3 regions of the Pseudomonas sp. AC242 genome follow, and region 2 is predicted to be linked to each of the others. Evidence: predicted binding sites of a transcription regulator. Region 2 holds the regulator's gene; each other region holds the start of a gene.
The links. The regulator FliA, encoded in region 2, starts transcription of late flagellar genes. The targets are predictions, from matches to a motif close to CTAAAGTTTNNNNNNNNNNNGCCGNTAA.

Region 1: ACZZ0A_RS10690 (methyl-accepting chemotaxis protein) is a predicted target of FliA. The motif match lies at 1,261-1,288, and genes of this name have one in related genera.
Region 3: ACZZ0A_RS24590 (methyl-accepting chemotaxis protein) is a predicted target of FliA. The motif match lies at 1,391-1,418, and genes of this name have one in related genera.

What each region holds. Positions count from the first base shown of each region.
Region 1 is NZ_OZ409873.1:2,363,109-2,366,382, forward strand. It holds gene ACZZ0A_RS10690 (methyl-accepting chemotaxis protein) at 1-1,133, opposite strand, end outside; gene ACZZ0A_RS10695 (undecaprenyl-diphosphate phosphatase) at 1,438-2,268, shown strand; gene ACZZ0A_RS10700 (DUF1294 domain-containing protein) at 2,265-2,696, shown strand; gene ACZZ0A_RS10705 (MmcQ/YjbR family DNA-binding protein) at 2,810-3,169, opposite strand; gene ACZZ0A_RS10710 (LysR substrate-binding domain-containing protein) at 3,166-3,274, opposite strand, start outside.
Region 2 is NZ_OZ409873.1:1,031,137-1,034,410, reverse strand. It holds gene ACZZ0A_RS04700 (chemotaxis protein CheA) at 1-288, opposite strand, end outside; gene ACZZ0A_RS04695 (protein phosphatase CheZ) at 343-1,131, opposite strand; gene ACZZ0A_RS04690 (chemotaxis response regulator CheY) at 1,150-1,521, opposite strand; gene fliA (RNA polymerase sigma factor FliA) at 1,688-2,428, opposite strand; gene fleN (flagellar synthesis regulator FleN) at 2,425-3,255, opposite strand.
Region 3 is NZ_OZ409873.1:5,455,076-5,458,349, forward strand. It holds gene ACZZ0A_RS24590 (methyl-accepting chemotaxis protein) at 1-1,284, opposite strand, end outside; gene ACZZ0A_RS24595 (LysR substrate-binding domain-containing protein) at 1,469-2,389, opposite strand; gene ACZZ0A_RS24600 (NorM family multidrug efflux MATE transporter) at 2,549-3,274, shown strand, end outside.

The sequences.
Region 1 (3,274 bases), 1.3 Mb from region 2:
AGTACACTGCCTATCTGTGTGCTTTCGGCGGCGAGGGTGCGAATCACTTCAACCGCTTGATCGATGGTGCCGGACAGCTTGTCGATCTGCTGCAAGCTGCCATCGATGTTGATCTGGCCCTGTTGCGCCTGCGCTTCGGCATCGCGCATTTCGGCGGCGGCGTGCTCGGCGTTCTTCGCCACATCCTGCACACCGTAGGTCACTTCGTTGATCGCCGTCGCCACCAGTTCCATCTGCTGCGACTGCTGCTGGCTACGCTGTTGCGCCTGCGAAGCGTCGTTGCCCAGTTCGCTGGACGACTGGCCCAAGGCGCTGGCCGACACCTGCAAATCACCGATCACGCGACGCAGTTTGGCGGTAAAGGCATTGAAGTGATGCGCAAGCTCGGTGACTTCATCCTTGCCATGGGTATCGAGGCTGCGGGTCAGGTCGCTTTCACCGCTGGCAATGTTGGCCATGGCGTTCACGGTTTCCTGTAGCGGACGGACGATGCTGCGCGCGATCAGGATCACCAGCAACGCCATGATCAGCGCAATCGCCAGGCCGATGACCGTGGCTTTGATCACCTGACCCTGGAACTCCGCCTGTACGTCATCGACGTAAACCCCGGAGCCAAGCACCCAGCCCCACGGTTCGAACAGTTTGACGTAGGAAGTCTTGGCCACCGGCTCACTGGCGCCCGGTTTTGGCCAACGGTAGTTGACCATGCCGGCGCCTTTGGATCGGGCGATGGCGACCATTTCGTTGAACACCGCGAAGCCGTCCGGATCGCGGATCGCCGAAAGGTTCTGGCCTTCGAGTTTCGGGTTGGTCGGGTGCATGACCATCACGGGTGTGAGGTCGTTGATCCAGAAGTAATCGCTCTGGTCATAGCGCAAACCACGAATTGCTGTCAGCGCCTGTTTCTGCGCGGCGTCCTTGCTCAGGGTGCCGGCAGTTTCGAGGTCGTGGTAATAGGTCAGCAGGCCGCTGGCGGTCTGCACCACGTGCTGGGTTTTCTGGGCCTTGGCGTGATAGAGATCGTCGTGGATCTGCTTGAGCATCAATATGCCCAAGGTCAGCAACATGACCACCGCCACAATCAAGATGAGCCACAAGCGTCGGCTGATCGACACACTGCGCAAGCTGTTCATAACGCTGTCACTCCGGATTCTTTTTCTTGTAATAAACGACCGCCAGCATCCAACCACGATTTTGTGAGCGGGCATACGCGACCCAAGTCGTATAACGCGGCAGCGCTATTAAGGCTTGTCTGTTAGGATTTCGGCCCCGCGCGTGAAAACCTGAATCCAAATTGATATTTCACGGAATTTTGACCGTTTCGTATGGATCTTGTGCGCGCGGAATCGGTACAGCCACAACCAGCTACGCTGATCGCAGTGAACGTAAAAAAATACTATCGGGGCATGCCAGCGCGCATCGCTCTTTGGGGGATTGATGGATCTTTGGACGGCCTTGCAGGCACTGATACTAGGAGTTGTAGAGGGGCTGACGGAGTTTTTGCCCATTTCCAGTACCGGACACCAGATCATTGTGGCCGACTTGCTCGAGTTCGGCGGCGAACGGGCCATGGCGTTCAATATCATCATCCAGCTCGGCGCGATCCTCGCGGTGGTCTGGGAGTTTCGACGCAAGATTCTCGACGTGGTCATCGGCTTGCCGACCCAGCCCAGCGCACGGCGTTTCACCGCTAACCTGCTGATCGCATTTCTGCCCGCCGTGGTGCTGGGCGTGATCTTTGCCGACCTGATCCACGAATATCTGTTCAATCCGATTACCGTCGCGACCGCACTGGTGGTGGGAGGCATCATCATGTTGTGGGCGGAAAAGCGTCAGCATGCAGTGCATGCGGAAACGGTCGACGAGATCACCTGGAAAGACGCCCTCAAGGTCGGCTTTGCGCAGTGCCTGGCCATGATCCCTGGTACCTCGCGTTCCGGCTCGACGATCATTGGCGGTTTGCTGTTCGGCCTGTCGCGCAAGACCGCTACCGAGTTCTCGTTCTTCCTTGCGATGCCGACCATGGTCGGTGCGGCGGTTTACTCGGGCTACAAGTATCGCGACCTGTTTGTCCCGGCGGATTTTCCGGTGTTCGCCATCGGTTTTGTCACCGCATTCATCTTCGCCATGATCGCCGTGCGCGGTTTGCTCAAGTTCATCGCTAGCCACAGCTATGCGGCATTCGCCTGGTATCGGATCGTGTTTGGTCTGGTGATTCTGGCGACGTGGCAGTTTGGCTGGATCGATTGGGCGGCGGCCAAGCCATGAGTGACTCCCGCGCACGCCGCCCCGAAGGACGACCTTCGGGCGGCAACAACATCCAGAACCTGAAGCTGAAACTGGTCGTTCTGCTGATCGTCTGCGCGTTGCCGCTGTACGGCTCGTTGTCGATGTGGCTGCGCGGGATTTCGCTGGTCCCGCTGGCCGCTTACGGGATCGTCAGCGTGCTGGCGTTCTTCATGTATTGGGCGGACAAGCGCAAGGCGCGCGCTGATGCCTGGCGCACACCGGAGAACATCCTGCATGCGGTAGAGCTGGCGGGCGGCTGGCCGGGCGCGTTGATCGCCCAGCAGGTGTTCCGGCACAAGACGCGCAAGGTGTCGTTTCAGATTTTGTTCTGGGTGATTGTCGTGTTGCACCAAGTGTTCTGGATCAACCAGCTGTTTCTCGGCTCGAATCTGCTGACCCTGTTTTGAATACACCGCAATTCCCTATGTAGGAGCTGCCGAAGGCTGCGATCTTTTGATCTTGCTTTTTAAAAGATCAAAAGATCGCAGCCTTCGGCAGCTCCTACACAGGGGGATTGGGGTTACAGCAACAAACCGATTTGGGTTTTCTTCGGCAACTTGCTTACCACCAGTTGATGCGAACGCTGCAACAACCCCTTCAGTTCCTCGGCAGCCAACGGGTAGGGCGGATGCATGATGATCCACTGCGCCCGCGCCAGATAAGGCGCCGGATGAATCCCCGGGCGGTCGCAATGACCGAGAAACAGATCCTTGTCGACCTTGAATGCCAACGAATCGCCACGCAGCCCCTGCAAGGCAAACATCTTGTTGCCGGCAATCGAAAACACCCGCACGCCACCCCATTTGTAATCTTCCCGAGCGCCCGGCAATGCCAGGCAGAATGCCGCGACGTCGGCTTCGCTCATTTTTCCCTTGCTCATAACAACCGCTCCCCACAGGCATTGAACGACTCGACCAGATGATCGATCCATGCGCGCACCGCCGGCATTACGCCGCGTCGATGCGGATACACCGCTTGCAGCCAG
Region 2 (3,274 bases):
CAGTGCTTCGAGGACAACGTCCATCAGTTCTGCATCAACGCGACGCTCACCCTTGCGCAGGATGTCGAACACGTTTTCGGCGATGTGACAGCACTCCACCAGCTCATTGAGCTGAAGGAAGCCGGCGCCCCCTTTTACAGTGTGGAAACCGCGAAAAATTGCGTTGAGCAGATCTGCGTCATCCGGACGGCTTTCCAGCTCGACCAGTTGTTCGGACAGTTGCTCAAGAATCTCGCCGGCCTCAACCAGGAAATCCTGAAGGATCTCTTCATCGGCGCCGAAGCTCATTAATGGGGTGCTCCTACAGGTCTAAAAACCCAAAAAACCTAAAATTCCAAAACTCTAGAACCCGAGGCTGGATAACAAATCGTCCACATCGTCCTGACCGGACACAACGTCTTCTCGTTTATCGGCATGAATCTGCGGACCTTCACCCTGCGAGAGATGTTTTTGTGGATCTTTTTCTGCAAGCATCGCGGCGCGGTCATGTTCGATGCCCGCAAAGCGGTCGACCTGACTGGCCATGAGCACGAGTTTGAGCAAATTGCTTTCGACTTCGGTGACCAGTTGGGTCACACGCTTGATCACCTGACCGGTCAGGTCCTGGTAATCCTGGGCCAGCAGGATGTCGTTGAGATTGCTCGACACCGCACGGTTGTCCGTGCTGCTGCGTGACAGAAAACCGTCGACCCGGCGCGCCAGTTCACGGAACTCTTCAGCCCCGACCTCGCGACGCATGAAGCGGCCCCAATCGGCGCTCAAGGTCTGGGCTTCATCAGCCAGACTGTTGACCACCGGCGTGGCGCTTTCCACCAGATCCATGGTGCGGTTGGCCGCGGCCTCTGTCAGCTTGACCACATAGCCCAGGCGTTCGGTGGCGTCGGTGATTTGCGACACTTCCTCGGCCTGCGGCATGTTCGGGTCGATCTGGAAGTTGACGATCGCACTGTGCAGTTCACGTGTGAGCTTGCCCACTTCCTGGTACAGGCCACGGTCACGGGTCTGATTGAGCTCATGGATCAGTTGCACAGCGTCGCCGAACCTGCCTTTTTCAAGGCTTTCGACCAGTTCGACCGCGTGTTTTTTCAGGGTCGACTCGAAATCGCCCTGTGAAGATTCGTTATGCTCCATAGCTCCCCCGCGCGTTCATCAGCCGATGCGTTCGAAAATCTTCTCGATTTTGTCTTTCAACGCCTGAGCCGTGAAAGGTTTGACTACGTAGCCGTTTACACCGGCCTGAGCGGCTTCAATGATCTGCTCGCGCTTGGCTTCTGCAGTCACCATCAGCACTGGCAGGTGCTTGAGCTTTTCATCGGCACGCACGTGGCGCAGCAGGTCGATACCGGTCATGCCCGGCATGTTCCAGTCCGTTACCAGAAAGTCGATGCTGCCGCTGTTGAGCACTGGAATGGCAGTCACGCCATCGTCAGCCTCGACGGTGTTGGTGAACCCAAGATCACGCAGCAGGTTCTTGATGATCCGCCGCATCGTTGAGAAGTCATCAACGATGAGGATTTTCATGTCTTTGTTCAATTCGACCTCCAAGCAGTCTTAAACGCGCCCAGCACCTGGACGCGCCACTTCAATCAATCGGCTTAGCACTCGAAGACTGTCTGGAGCACAACAGAGCAAGACCGGTGCCGTTCATCACCGCACCAGCCTCGTTCGCAGTGTCCCCACACCGCCTTCAGCGCGCTCGCCACTCCCCCAAACGCCCCCGCAAACGGGCCGCGCACTGGCTGTGTAACTGGCTGACCCGCGATTCACTGACGCCAAGGACTTCACCGATTTCCTTGAGGTTCAGCTCTTCGTCGTAGTACAGCGCCAACACCAGTCGCTCACGCTCCGGCAAATTGGCAATCGCGTCCGCCAACGCAGCCTGGAAACGTTCATCTTCCAGATCGCGCGACGGCTCAAGATGAGCACTCGCGCCATCCTCGTGCAGCCCTTCGTGTTCGCCGTCCTGCAGCAGGTCGTCGAAACTGAACAGGCGGCTGCCCAAGGTGTCATTCAAAATCCCGTAGTAATCGTCGAGACTCAATTGGAGTTCGGCTGCAACCTCGTGATCTTTAGCGTCACGGCCGGTTTTAGCTTCAATTGAGCGAATTGCGTCACTGACCATACGGGTATTGCGGTGAACCGAGCGTGGCGCCCAGTCCCCTTTGCGCACTTCGTCGAGCATCGCGCCGCGGATTCGAATGCCCGCGTACGTTTCAAAACTGGCGCCTTTGCTGGCGTCATATTTGGTCGAGACTTCGAGCAGACCGATCATTCCGGCCTGGATCAGGTCTTCGACCTGCACACTCGCCGGCAAACGCGCCAGCAAGTGGTAGGCAATGCGTTTGACCAGTGGCGCGTAACGCTCGATCAGTTCGTACTGCGCGTCACGTGCCGACTTCTTGTAGTAGTTCATACCGCTTGCGGTCATAGCACGGGCCCTGCCGTTTGCTGCACGAGGCGCTCGACGAAAAACTCAAGGTGGCCACGCGGGTTGGCGGGCAGCGGCCAGGTGTCGACCTTCTGCGCGATCGCCTTGAACGCCAGTGCGCACTTGGAACGCGGGAAGGCTTCATACACCGCACGCTGCTTCTGCACCGCTTTACGCACGCTTTCGTCGTAAGGCACGGCGCCGACATATTGTAGGGCCACGTCAAGGAAGCGATCCGTGACCTTGGTCAACTTGGCGAACAGGTTGCGCCCTTCCTGCGGGCTCTGCGCCATGTTGGCGAGGACGCGGAAGCGGTTCATGCCGTAATCGCGGTTGAGCAATTTGATCAGCGCGTAGGCGTCGGTAATGGACGTCGGCTCGTCGCAGACCACCAGCAACACTTCCTGGGCTGCGCGCACGAAACTGACTACCGAGTCACCAATACCCGCAGCGGTGTCGATCACCAATACGTCGAGATTGTCGCCGATGTCGCTGAACGCCTGAATCAGGCCGGCGTGTTGCGCCGGACTCAGGTGGACCATGCTCTGCGTGCCGGACGCCGCCGGCACGATGCGAATGCCACCGGGGCCTTGCAACAGCACGTCGCGCAATTCGCAACGGCCTTCGATGACGTCGGCCAGCGTGCGCTTAGGGGTCAGCCCCAACAATACGTCAACGTTCGCCAGACCGAGGTCGGCGTCCAGCAGCATGACCCGACGGCCAAGCTCTGCCAGCGCCAGCGACAAGTTCACTGACACGTTAGTCTTGCCGACGCCACCTTTGCCGCCGGTCACCGCGATCACCTGTACGGGATGCATGCTGCCCATGTTATTTCTTTACCTTGTC
Region 3 (3,274 bases), 4.4 Mb from region 2:
CGCACTGAACTCTTCCACCGCGCCGGCCATGCTGGTGATTTCGCCAGATTGTTGCTCCATGCCTTCATAGGCACCGCCGGACAAACCGGACAGGGCCTGGGCACGGCTGTTGACCTCTTCCGAAGAGCGGCGGATGTGCTCGACCATGGTCGACAGCGCCTGGCTCATCTGGTTGAACGCGCGGGACAGCTGACCGATTTCGTCGTTGCTCGATACGTTCAGGCGCACGCTCAGATCACCGGCGCCCAAGGCCTCGGCCTGACGCACCAGATCCCCCAGAGGCGCCAGTTTGCTGCGCAGCAGCCAGACCACAGATCCGACCGCCAGCAGCATCGCCAACAGACTGCCAATGGCCAGTTGCGTACCCACGCTCCAGGTCACCGCGCGGATCTCAGCTTTCGGCATGCTCGCCACGACCGACCATGGTCCGCCATCGAACGGCACGGCAATGCTGTAGAAATCTTCCGAGGTGTCGCTCCAGAACTCACCCTTGCCCGGCTTTGCAGCCAAACCTTTGATCACCGGAACGGCTTGATCCAGCGCCTGCACCCCCGCTGGCGCGACCAGCCATTTGTTTTGCTCGTCGAGCAACGCCAGCGAACCGCTCTGGCCAATGCGGAAGCGCTTGAGGTTATCGAACTGGATGTTCTGCGCGTCGGTGTAATCGAAGCCGACGAACAACACCGCAATCACCTTGCCGCTGCCATCACGCACCGGGGTGTATTGGGTCATGTAGGAGCGATCGAACAGCAAGGCGCGACCGACGTAACCCTGCCCCGCCATCAACTTCGCGTAGGCCGGGTGCGCGTGATCGAGCAAGGTGCCGATGGCACGGGTGCCATCCTGTTTGGTCAGCGAAGTGCTGACGCGGATGAAGTCTTCGCCGCTGCGCACGAACAGGGTGGCGACGCCGGCGGTCATCTGCTTGAACTCGTCGACTTCCTTGAAGTTGTTGTTCAACACTTCGCTGCCCAGGTGCAGGCCCGGGGTCTGGGTGCCGGCGACTGTCACCGGTTCACTCGGGTGAATGCTCAAACCCGCGCTGAAGCGCTTCTCGAACAAACCGCTCAGGCGTTGGGTGCTTTCACGCAGCGTGCCGTGAAAGGTGCTCAGTTGGTCGGCCAACAGCCGCGCCTCACTGGCCAGATGCTCTTCACGGGTGGCGAGGTTGGCGGAGTCCAGCGAACGCAAGGCGAACACCGTACTGCCACTGATAACTATCGCCAGTATCACGGCGAGGGCGAGGCCTAACTGTGAGGCGATCCGAGCGCGAGGTTGAGACATGGACAGCTCCTGGCCGAGCCACGGGATCCTCCTTGATCTCGACTCGGAAATTTTTCTGGTTGTGGGGGTGAATCGTGGATACCGGCACGACGGTTCCACAAGCACGTATTCGGCGGTGGATCCAAATACTTGAGCGGAAAACAAGGTTATGGCACAAGGCCGGCATTGTGGCGGCTCTAACGTTTCAGCTCAAGCGCGCGACCGCCGGCAACTCCATGGCGCGGACTTCGCTTTGCAGAAAGTCGCTGAGACGGCGCAAACGTTCACCTCCCGGGCGGGTCTTTGGCCACACAAGGTAGTAATTCAAGCCGCTGGCGACCGCGGTTGGCCACGGCAGGCTCAGCCTTCCCTGCGCCACATCTTCGGCGACCATTAACAGGTCGCCCATCGACACACCGTACCCGCGCGCCGCCGCGATCATGCCCAATTCGAGGGTATCGAACACTTGCCCACCCTTGAGTGACACCTGATCGGACAGCCCCATGTGTTCCAGCCAACTGCGCCAATCGCGACGGTCCGGTGTCGGGTGAAGTAATTCGGTGCAAGCCAGTCGAGCCAGATCCCACGGCTGATCATTCAGCAGGTTTGGCGCCCCCACCGGAATCAACTCTTCGGGAAACAACAGGCTGGCCTCCCAGTCCGGCGGAAAATGGCCGTCGCTCAGCAACACCGCGCAATCGAACGGCTCATCGTTGAAGTCCACCGAATCGACATCCATCCACGCACTGGTCAGTTGCACTTCGTTGCCAGGCTGCAAATGGCGGAAGCGACTCAGACGCGCGAGCAACCAGCGCATGGTCAGGGTCGACGGGGCTTTCATACGCAGGATGTCGTCTTCGGCGCGCAAGGTATTACAGGCACGTTCCAATGCCGCGAAACCTTCACGGATGCCAGGCAACAGCAAACGCGCCGACTCGGTCAGCTGCAGATGGCGACCGCTGCGGTGAAACAACTTGCAGGCAAAGTGATCTTCGAGCGTGCGAATGTGCCGGCTCACCGCACTCTGGGTGATCGACAACTCCTCGGCCGCACGCGTGAACGAGCTGTGCCGTGCTGCAGCTTCGAATGCGCGCAGGGCATACAACGGAGGAAGTCGACGGGACATACACAAGGCTCCAGCAGCGGGATGCAGTAAAACGGACAGAATCACATCAGGATGAGTTTTACTCATGCCACCCATCCTTTTTATCCCTTTGTGCAACGCCCGCCAAGCGCCGAGAATCGACGCTCTCCTGTTCCCTCTGAAAATCGAGTGGTGATGACCATGCAGCATCCTGTGCGTACCGAACTCTGGGCCATTCTGCGGCTGGCAGGGCCGTTGATTGCTTCACAGTTGGCGCACATGTTGATGGTGCTGACTGACACATTGATGATGGCGCGCCTGAGTCCGGAAGCGCTCGCGGGCGGCGGTCTCGGTGCAGCGACTTACTCGTTCGTGTCGATTTTCTGCATCGGCGTGATTGCGGCAGTCGGCACGCTGGTGGCGATCCGCAAGGGCGCCGGTGACATCATCGGCGCTGCACGGCTGACTCAGGCCGGGTTGTGGCTGGCGTGGTTGATGGCACTGGGCGCCGGGTTACTGCTGTGGAACCTGAAACCGGTGTTGCTGCTGTTCGGCCAGACCGAAACCAACGTCAATGCCGCCGGACAATTCCTGATCGCCCTGCCCTTCGCTCTGCCCGGCTACCTGAGCTTCATGGCCCTGCGCGGTTTCACCAGTGCCATCGGCCGGGCGACACCGGTGATGGTCATCAGCCTGGCCGGCACGGTGGCGAATTTCCTGCTCAATTACGCGCTGATCACCGGCATGTTCGGCCTGCCAAAAATGGGCCTGACGGGGATCGGCCTGGTCACGGCAATTGTTGCCAACTGCATGGCGTTGGCGCTGGCCTGGCACATCCGTCGGCATCCGGCGTACGACGCTTATCCGCTGCGCGCGGGTCTGTCGCGGCCGAATCGACAGTACCTGAAAGAGTTGTGGCGCCTTGGC